DNA from 2 places in the Erythrobacter sp. JB3-1 genome. Region 2 is predicted to be linked to the other one. Evidence: predicted binding sites of a transcription regulator. Region 2 holds the regulator's gene; the other holds the start of a gene.
The links. The regulator LexA, encoded in region 2, represses DNA repair genes until DNA is damaged. The targets are predictions, from matches to a motif close to GTTCCNCNCTTGTTCT.

Region 1 (4,418 bases), 290 kb from region 2:
CAATCCGCGTGCCGCCGATGCGCCCAAGGCCAGTATGATGCGCGGTTTTACGATTGCCCGTTCGCTCTCCAGCCACCAGCGGCAGGTGTCGATTTCTTTGGCTGTCGGGGTCTGGTGAATGCGCCGCTTGCCTCGCTGGATGAACTTGAAATGCTTCACGGCATTGGTAACGTAGGCTGCGCTGCGATCAATCCCGGCCTTCGCCAAAGCTGCATCCAGCAATTGGCCCGCTGGCCCCACAAACGGTCTGCCCGCCAGATCCTCCTGATCGCCCGGCTGCTCGCCAACGATCATCAGCGGCGCGCGATGTGCGCCCTCGCCCATAACCGCGCGCGTTCCGCAATCGGCGATCGGGCAATCGCGGCAATTGCGGGCCGCCTCAGCCAGCTCAGCCAGGCTATCCGGGCGTTCGCGCGCCTCGCGCGTTCCGGCCGCCACCATGTTAGCCTCGCGCGCCTGCGCCCCAGCGATCAGATCGGGAATGAGCGCGGCCTCCGGCATGTTCTTCCAGTATTTCTTGGGCATTTCAGACAGCATCGCGCCGACTTTCAGCCGCGCCGGATTGAAGATCGATGCGTAATACGACTTCCACAGCTCCTCCACCGGATCGCCATCCGGCGCATCGCTGCGCTGCGCGGGGCCGCTTTCCCGCATGCTCTTACCATCCCAGTGGAGGCACCCGCGCGGGGTCAGGATCGACCAATTCATGTTGGCAAAGCGCCGCATGAAAAAGCCCGCATTTGCGCGCACAATATGATGATCAGGCTCAAACCAGGCGACATAATGCTCGTCACCCGCGGCATCCTCAACCTGTCGAAACCGGACGAAGGCGTGCATTTTATGACTGTCACGCCGCACCGACTTATCGAGCTCTTCCACCCGGCGCACATCGAGGTCGGTTTTGTCCTCCATCATGCGCGGATTGCTCTGAAGCCGCCACAGCAACCGGTAAAGCAGCGCGAAGCGTTCTGGATCGGAATGCAGCGCCGCATTGCTCGCTAGGCTGAGGAATCGCTTGCTAGCCCGTGCAGGCCGGGAATCTCGATCTGGCACGGGCAGACGCTTAGCCAGTCCGGACGCGCCGCTTCCCGCAAACAGATCGCCCGTCCCGCCCGGCTCGATCCAAGACACTCTGTCTGGCGGCACTTCGCATTGGACCAGTGCGCGCGCCTGATCCCGCCAAAACGCAAAATCATCCGGCGCTGGCAATTGCACGGCGTAATGCGCGATCATGGACGGCGCCCATGTTGAGAGAGCCTGCCCGCTCATGATGCAAACAGCTCCAGCTGTTCCTGCTTAGGCGCGAGCAGACTGCGCAAATCCGCGCGGTCGGTCAGTGTCGTTGGGCGCCAATCAAGCGCGGTGATAAAGGGGCGCACCTTGGCGATCGACTGAGTCAGCCGCGCCACATCATCAAGCCTCAGGGTCCGGTGCCGCCGCGCAGCAATGATGCGCCGCACCGCTGTCGGCCCCAGGCCTGGGACGCGCAGCAGCATTTCCTTGCCCGCGCGGTTCACATCCACCGGGAATGTCCCGCGAAATTTGAGTGCCCAGGCAAGCTTAGGATCAATATCGAGCGGCAGATTGCCATCCGCATCCGTCGCCTCACACACCTCGCCCGGCGCATAACCATAGAACCGCATCAGCCAATCAGATTGATACAGCCGATGCTCGCGCAGCAAGGGCGGGCGTTGCAGCGGCAAAACCGCACTAGCATCCGGAATAGGCGAAAAGGCGCTGTAATAGACCCGGCGCAGACCAAAGGAATCGTAAAGCCGGCTCGCCTTGCCAACGATATCCGCATCAGACGCCCGGTCCGCACCGACGATCATCTGGGTCGATTGGCCCGCCGGGGCAAAGCGCGGTGCGTGGCGAAAGCGTTTGCGCGCATCCTTCGCCTCGATGATGTCGTCCTTCGTCTTCGCAATCGCGCCTTCGATCTGCCCTTCGTCTTTGTCGGGTGCGAGGCGGGTTAGGCCACTGGTCGTTGGCAATTCGACATTGATGGAGACCCGGTCAGCATACAGACCTGCCTGGCGCACCAGCTCCGGATCCGCCTCGGGAATGGTCTTTAGGTGAATGTAGCCGCGAAAATCATATTCCTCGCGCAGAATGCGGGCGGCCTCAACCATCTGCTCCATCGTGAAATTGGAGCTTTTGATGATGCCCGATGAGAGGAACAGCCCCTCGATATAATTGCGCCGGTAAAAATTGAGCGTCAGGTCCGCAACCTCTTGCGGGGTGAAGCGCGCACGCCGAACATTTGAGCTCTTACGATTGATGCAGTAGTGGCAATCGAAAATGCAGTGATTGGTCAGCAATATTTTGAGCAATGAAATGCACCGGCCATCTGGCGCATAGGCGTGGCAAATACCCATCCCCTCGGTCGATCCGATCCCTTTGCCGCCCAGCGAGTTCTTTTTCGCCGTCCCTGAAGACGCGCAAGAGGCATCATATTTCGCCGCATCAGCGAGAATCTCGAGTTTTTCTAAGAGCGATTTTTGAGCCATCGGAACACCCCTTTTGTTCCTTATATGTTCTATTTCAACTCAGTAATAGTGCGCAATTTGCAACCGAAATTTGAACACGTAGCGATCCCTCGCCGAGGGTCGATATCCGCCGCTCAAAAAAGAAATCAGACAAAAACGCTCTGATACGGGAACCACCTCTTTCGTAGTGAGTATTTTGCACAAGTCCGGGCCCCTCTGGCGAGCAATCGTGCTCGTGATGTCGGACGGTAACAGGCGGCCATGACCGCACATCTATGACGGGGGTGCCACGCTCCCCCGCAAGGGAGTATGAAATGAAGAAGTTTGTTTGTGTTTCTGTACTCGGAGCGAGCGCTCTGACACTGGCAGCTTGCGGCGAGACTGCGACTGCTTCGGCCGAGGATTCGAACAGCAATCCAATCACTGCAGCAGAAGTAGAAGCCGCTCAGCAAGCATGGGGCGAAGGCATCGTCGCCATCGGCGCGACCTTCACCGAAGAAGGCGATTTCCGCGCACGCGCTGAAGAGCACATCAACACCCACTATGCTTACGGCGATGACGCAACGATCCTGTTCAAGCCGACTTTGGCCGCTGAAGATCAGTTCCGCGAGAGCTTTGATGAAGCGCTCAGCTATTTCGTAGGTACCGAAGGCACGGAAGATGGCGGTTTCGCAATCGCTCCCTACACCGCAGTGCGCTGGGAAAATAACGGCACCGTAATCGACGAAGATGGCGACATGGCGGTTGCCATGGGCAATTACTTCTTCACCGGCACCGATGGAAACGAGACCAAGGTTGAGTATTCATTCGCCTATGAGAAAGACGAAAATGGCGAGCTGAAGATCGTTCTTCACCACAGCTCACTGCCTTTCAATCCGAGCTAATTACTCAAAATTGACACGCTTAATGGGGTCGGTGCCTGACGGCATCGGCCCTTTTTGCGTTCAGCGGTGGTGAAATTGGAAGCGCGCGCTTACTTTTTGCTTGGATCGAAATCGCTCAGGCTTACGCCGTTCTGCTTGCACAGGTGATCAATAATTGCTGCGTGCATCTGGCCTTCAAAGGCAACACCCGCGAACTCGCCCTCAACCCAGGCGATTGTTCCCATTGGCGCGTTGATACCATCAACTTTCATCACCACTCGGTCGCCAACGCTAGCAAAGCCAGACTTAGCTTTGATCTTGCAGCCACCTTCGGAGATATCGATCAAATCAACAAATACCACGCGCGAACGAACGCGGCTTTTGACCATCAGGCTAAGCGGCTTTCTGTCGGCCGTACGAGGGATGCTGTGCATGTTCATGCTGCCGACATAGCTAAAAACGGTAAACGAATAATAACCGTGCCATTGCAGAAGAGCAGCCGATCAGGCCGCCCTCCCCTGAAATCACCAACGTCTAACCAAACAGGCCGAACGCCAAAATGATAGTCAGCACAATCGGGCACACAAAGCGCACGAGAAGGCGCCAGATCTGGTGGAGCAACCCGTCCAGCCCGTTCTCATCATCGATCAGCCGCGCATCCGCGATCCAGCCAACAAAGATACAGGTCAGGATTGCGCCGATTGGCATGAACAGCTTCGCCGTGACCCCGTCCAGCGCATCAAAGAAATTCGCATCAGCGAAGATCGGGATGAACGCCAATGGCCGGAAATCCGCCATCTCATTGAACGACAATGCCGATAGGATACCCAGAACCGCTGCGCCCACACCCACAATTGCGGTCGCAACCAGACGCGGCAATTTGAATTTCTCAAGCGTGTAAGCGGTCGGCGCCTCTAGCAGCGACACCGAGCTGGTGAGCGCCGCAAAGAAGATCATGATGAAGAACAATAGGCCGATCAGTGAACCAAATGGCATCTGCTGAAACGCAACCGGCAGTGATGCGAACATCAGGCCCGGCCCGGCGCTGGCGGAAAGGCCGGCAGCG
Region 2 (4,418 bases):
TTGTTGGCTCTCTTTCCGGCGGTGGCGCTGCGTGTGCGCCTGCCGATCTTGGCCGCGGGGGCAGGGGCGCTTGCGGGCGTTGGATACACGCTGCTGACGGGGGCGGAGGTTCCGACTGTGCGCAGCTGCGTCGCGGCAATGCTGGTGCTGATAGCGCTCGCCATGGGCCGCGATGCATTGTCGCTCAGAATGGTGGCGATGGCGGCGATATTCGTCATGCTGCTGTGGCCGGAATCGGTGGTGGGGCCGAGCTTTCAGATGAGCTTTTCTGCCGTGATTGCGATTGTGGCGCTGTCGAGCTCTGGACCGGTGCGCGCGTTCCTCGCTGCGCGGGAGGAGACATGGCTGCGGCATGTCGGCAGACGGGTGATCATGCTGTTCATTACCGGTCTGGTGATCGAGATCGCGCTGATGCCGATTGTTCTATTCCATTTCCACAGGGCAGGGGTCTACGGCGCTTTTGCCAATGTCATCGCGATCCCGCTGGTCACCTTCATCTCAATGCCACTCATTGCCTTTGCGTTGTTCCTTGATCTGATCGGCCTTGGCGCGCCCGCCTGGTGGCTGGTGGAACGCTCGCTTGAGCTGTTGCTTGCGATTGCACATTGGACGTCGAGCCAGCCCGGTTCGGTCAAACTGATGCCGCAGATGGGCAGGCTCACTATCGCGCTGTTCGTTATTGGCTCACTATGGCTTGCCTTATGGAATGGCCGCGCGCGGTTGCTGGGATTTGCACCCGTTGCGGCGGCTTCGATCATGCTCATGGTGACGCCTATTCCTGATGTGCTGATCGGGCGCGATGGGCGCCATGTCGGTGTGACGATGGATAGCTCGCTGTTGTCGCTGCGCAATTCGCGTTCTTCCTATGCGCGAGACAACCTGCTCGAACTCGCCAGCGTTTCTGCTGATCCCATTCCGATGGCGGAATGGCCCGGAGCGCGGTGTTCTACCGAGTTCTGCCTTCTCCAGATTGAGCGCGGAGGCCGCGACTGGACAATACTGATGGCGCGAAACCGAGAGCTGATCGAGGAACGCGCACTCGCCGCCGCTTGCGCGAGAGCCGACATCGTCGTGGCCGACCGTTATCTGCCGTGGTCTTGCAAACCCAAATGGCTCAAAGCCGATCGCGGGTTTCTACAAGAGCATGGCGGGCTGGCGCTCGATCTGTCATCGGAGCGGATCACCAGTGTTGCCAGCAATCAGGGCCAGCATGGATGGTGGCGCGGGAAAGCCGACGATTAGCCAGCCACCCCGCGCGACCTATTCACATCGCAATTAGTGGTAGCGCCGCAGGAGGCCTGCGAGCTTACCCTGAACCTGAACTTCGCCCGGTTGATAGACCTGCGCATCATAGGACGCATTGGCCGGATCAAGCCGCACTGTCCCGCTGTCGCGGTGGAGGTATTTGAGGGTTGCTTCCTCGCCGCGCACCAGGGCCACAACGATTTCGCCATCTCGCGCGGCGTCCGTGCGCTTTACCAGCGCAAAGTCACCGTCGAAGATGCCAGCCTCAATCATCGAATCGCCAGACACCTCAAGGGCGTAATGCTCGCCCGGTCCCAGCAAGGCCGCCGGTACGGGAAGGCTGCTTTGTCCCTCAAGCGCCTCAATCGGAGCGCCCGCTGCGATCCGGCCATGCAATGGCACCTCGATCACGTCATTTGCAGGCTCTGGACTGGTGTCATTCGCGCTGGGCATGGATGTCGCCCGCGAGACCACATCATTCGCCACCGCCGCCGCAGCGCGCGGAGCAGGCGTTGCATCCTCAGGCTGCTTGATCACCTCCAGCGCGCGCGCCCGATTGGGCAGCCGCCGAATGAAGCCGCGTTCCTCCAATGCCGAAATCAGTCGGTGCACACCCGACTTGCTCTTAAGGTCGAGCGCTTCCTTCATTTCTTCAAAAGAGGGTGAAATTCCCGTCTCTTCAAGCCGCTCTTGGATAAAGCGGATCAATTCGTGCTGCTTTGCCGTCAGCATTACGATAGTCTCCCTAAAACAGGTCGATCGCCCCAGCGCCGGTTAGGGTGGCGAGGGACCATTTCGCGCACCAATAACGTGAACGAATAAGGAACAATTAGGAAACTTCATTCACCGAGTCAAGTCGGCAACTCACGCAATACCGCCATTTTCGAGGGTTAATGCGGTGACGAGCTCTCCTGCGCTCGCTGCGTCGGCGCCTTCGCGCCGCAGGATCAGGCAGTTCGCACCCGCCAATGCCGCTAGCGCGCTGGAGTCCTGAGAGCCAACGCGGCGCACCGTGCGGCCGTCGTGAACAGCGCGCAGAAACTCACGCCGCTTGCCAATCGTGGGCAGGTCTTCCGCCAAAGGCAGTGTCAAAGCCGGGGGAAGGGGAGACTCGGCCCCCATGGCCGCGCGCACAAGCGGCAGAGCGAACAGGAAGCACGTCACGAAGCTGGAGACGGGATTGCCGGGCAGACCTAGGATCACCTGCCGCGTGCCACCCGCGCGTTCCCGCGTCGCCACCATCAGCGGCTTGCCGGGTTTGATCGCGACCTTCCAGAACGCGATTTTTACGCCCCATGCCTCTAGTGCTGGCTGGATCAAGTCATGGTCGCCCACCGATGCACCGCCGGAGGTGATGAGTATGTCCGCATCCACCGCCTTGGTCAGCGCGCTCGCCAAGGCATCGTGATCATCCGGCACCGGGCCGATGCGCGCGACATCGCACCCGAGCGGGCGCAGCATGCTGGCGATCATCGCGCCATTGCTTGCCGGGATCTGGTCAGCGCCGCATTGCTCCGGGTCGGCGGCTAACTCGTCCCCGCTGTCGAGCACCGCCACGCGCGGAGCCGCGCCCACCATGAGCCGACCGTGCCCCGCCGATAGCGCGAGCGCGAGTTGTCCTGGCCCGATGCGGGTGCCAGCGGTTAGGACCGTGTCGGCTTGCGCAAAGTCGAAGCCGCGCATCCGCACGTGCTTTCCCGGCGGCGGCGTATCGCTCGCGCTCACCAACGCGCCGTCCACATCGGCGTTCTCTTGGATCAGCACGCTGTCCGCGCCATCAGGCATATGCGCACCGGTCGATATCCGCACGCATTCGCCATTGGACAATGCGCCTGCAAACGGCGTGCCTGCTCGGCTCTCTCCCACGCGCTCCCACGGGCCATCACCAGCAATCGCATAGCCATCCATCGCCGACAGGTCCGCTGGTGGCTGAGTGCGCCGTGCGGTGAGGTCTTGCGCGAGGTAGCGCCCCAGCGCTTCCTCTGCGGGCAGCTCGCATGTCGCCATCTCTGGCGCGAGCTCCAGCAGCCGCGCCTGCGCGTCTTCCAAGGTCAGCAGAGCGCTCAAAGGTCGGCCTTCCAATGCCCGCTCTTGCCCCCACGCTTCTCGATCAGGCGTACCTCGCCGATCACCATGCCCTTATCGACCGCCTTGGCCATGTCGTAGATCGTGAGCAGCGCGCTCGACACCGCGACCATCGCCTCCATCTCCACGCCCGTCTTGCCGGTCAGCGAAGCGCGGGCGGTTGCCCGGATCGCGTCCTCTTCGAAGGTGAAGTCGAGCTCCACCGCGTCCAGCGCGAGCGGATGGCACAGCGGGATCAACTCGCCTGTCCGCTTGGCCGCCATGATCCCGGCAATCCGCGCGGTCCCCAGCACATCGCCTTTGGGCGCATTGCCATCGCGCACGGCCGCCAGCGTCTCTGCGGTCATCGCGATCCGGCCAGAGGCGATGGCGACGCGTTCGCTCGCGGCTTTGCCGCCAACATCGACCATGCGGGCCGCGCCGTCTTCGCCGAGATGGGTGAGTTTACTCATGGCTTTGCTCCCTTCGCTTCACCGTGCGTAGAGCACGCTTGGAACACCTGGAACACAGTACAGGGGTTTAAAACCAATCGATCACAAGCGCGGCTATTGATCAAATTTATCGATTGAAAAGATTGAGCCGCTCCGCCCGCACCCTCCACCCTTCCACCAGGATGATCACTCCGGCGTACAATCCGGGTGGAAGGGTGGAGGGCGCGGGTGGATCTGCACTTGGTCGAAAAAGCCATATCCATCTTCTGCCAGCTTTGAAGAATGTAGGACAGACCCTGCACAATGGGCCGCCTAGCCGTTCAGCAGGGTTCGCGTCGCCGCCGCCACATCATCCGCCCGCATCAGGCTCTCCCCGACCAGGAAAGTACGCACACCCGCCCGCGCGAGCCGAGTGCAATCTTCATGGCTGTTGATCCCGCTTTCGCCGACGATCAACGCGCCTTCAGGAGCGAGCGGAGCAAGCCGCTCGGTCGAAGCAAGATCAGTGGTGAAGGTCTTGAGATTGCGATTGTTCACCCCGACCAAAAGCGACTTGAGCGAATGCGCACGTTCCATCTCTGTCTCATCGTGCACTTCGACCAGCACATCCATGTTATGTTCGCGCGCGGCCGCCTCGATTTCCTGCATCTGAGCGTC

Region 1: AC0V6M_RS10905 (putative DNA modification/repair radical SAM protein) is a predicted target of LexA. The motif match lies at 2,526-2,541, and genes of this name have one in related genera.

What each region holds. Positions count from the first base shown of each region.
Region 1 is NZ_CP200289.1:2,304,962-2,309,379, reverse strand. Features, by position in the region: gene AC0V6M_RS10910 (UdgX family uracil-DNA binding protein) at 1-1,233, opposite strand, end outside; gene AC0V6M_RS10905 (putative DNA modification/repair radical SAM protein) at 1,266-2,510, opposite strand; gene AC0V6M_RS10900 (phosphoribosyl-AMP cyclohydrolase) at 2,804-3,373, shown strand; gene AC0V6M_RS10895 (PilZ domain-containing protein) at 3,463-3,786, opposite strand; gene AC0V6M_RS10890 (sodium-dependent transporter) at 3,887-4,418, opposite strand, start outside.
Region 2 is NZ_CP200289.1:2,591,236-2,595,653, reverse strand. Features, by position in the region: gene AC0V6M_RS12350 (ComEC/Rec2 family competence protein) at 1-1,242, shown strand, start outside; gene lexA (transcriptional repressor LexA) at 1,276-1,977, opposite strand; gene AC0V6M_RS12340 (molybdopterin molybdotransferase MoeA) at 2,110-3,312, opposite strand; gene moaC (cyclic pyranopterin monophosphate synthase MoaC) at 3,309-3,782, opposite strand; gene trpC (indole-3-glycerol phosphate synthase TrpC) at 4,074-4,418, opposite strand, start outside.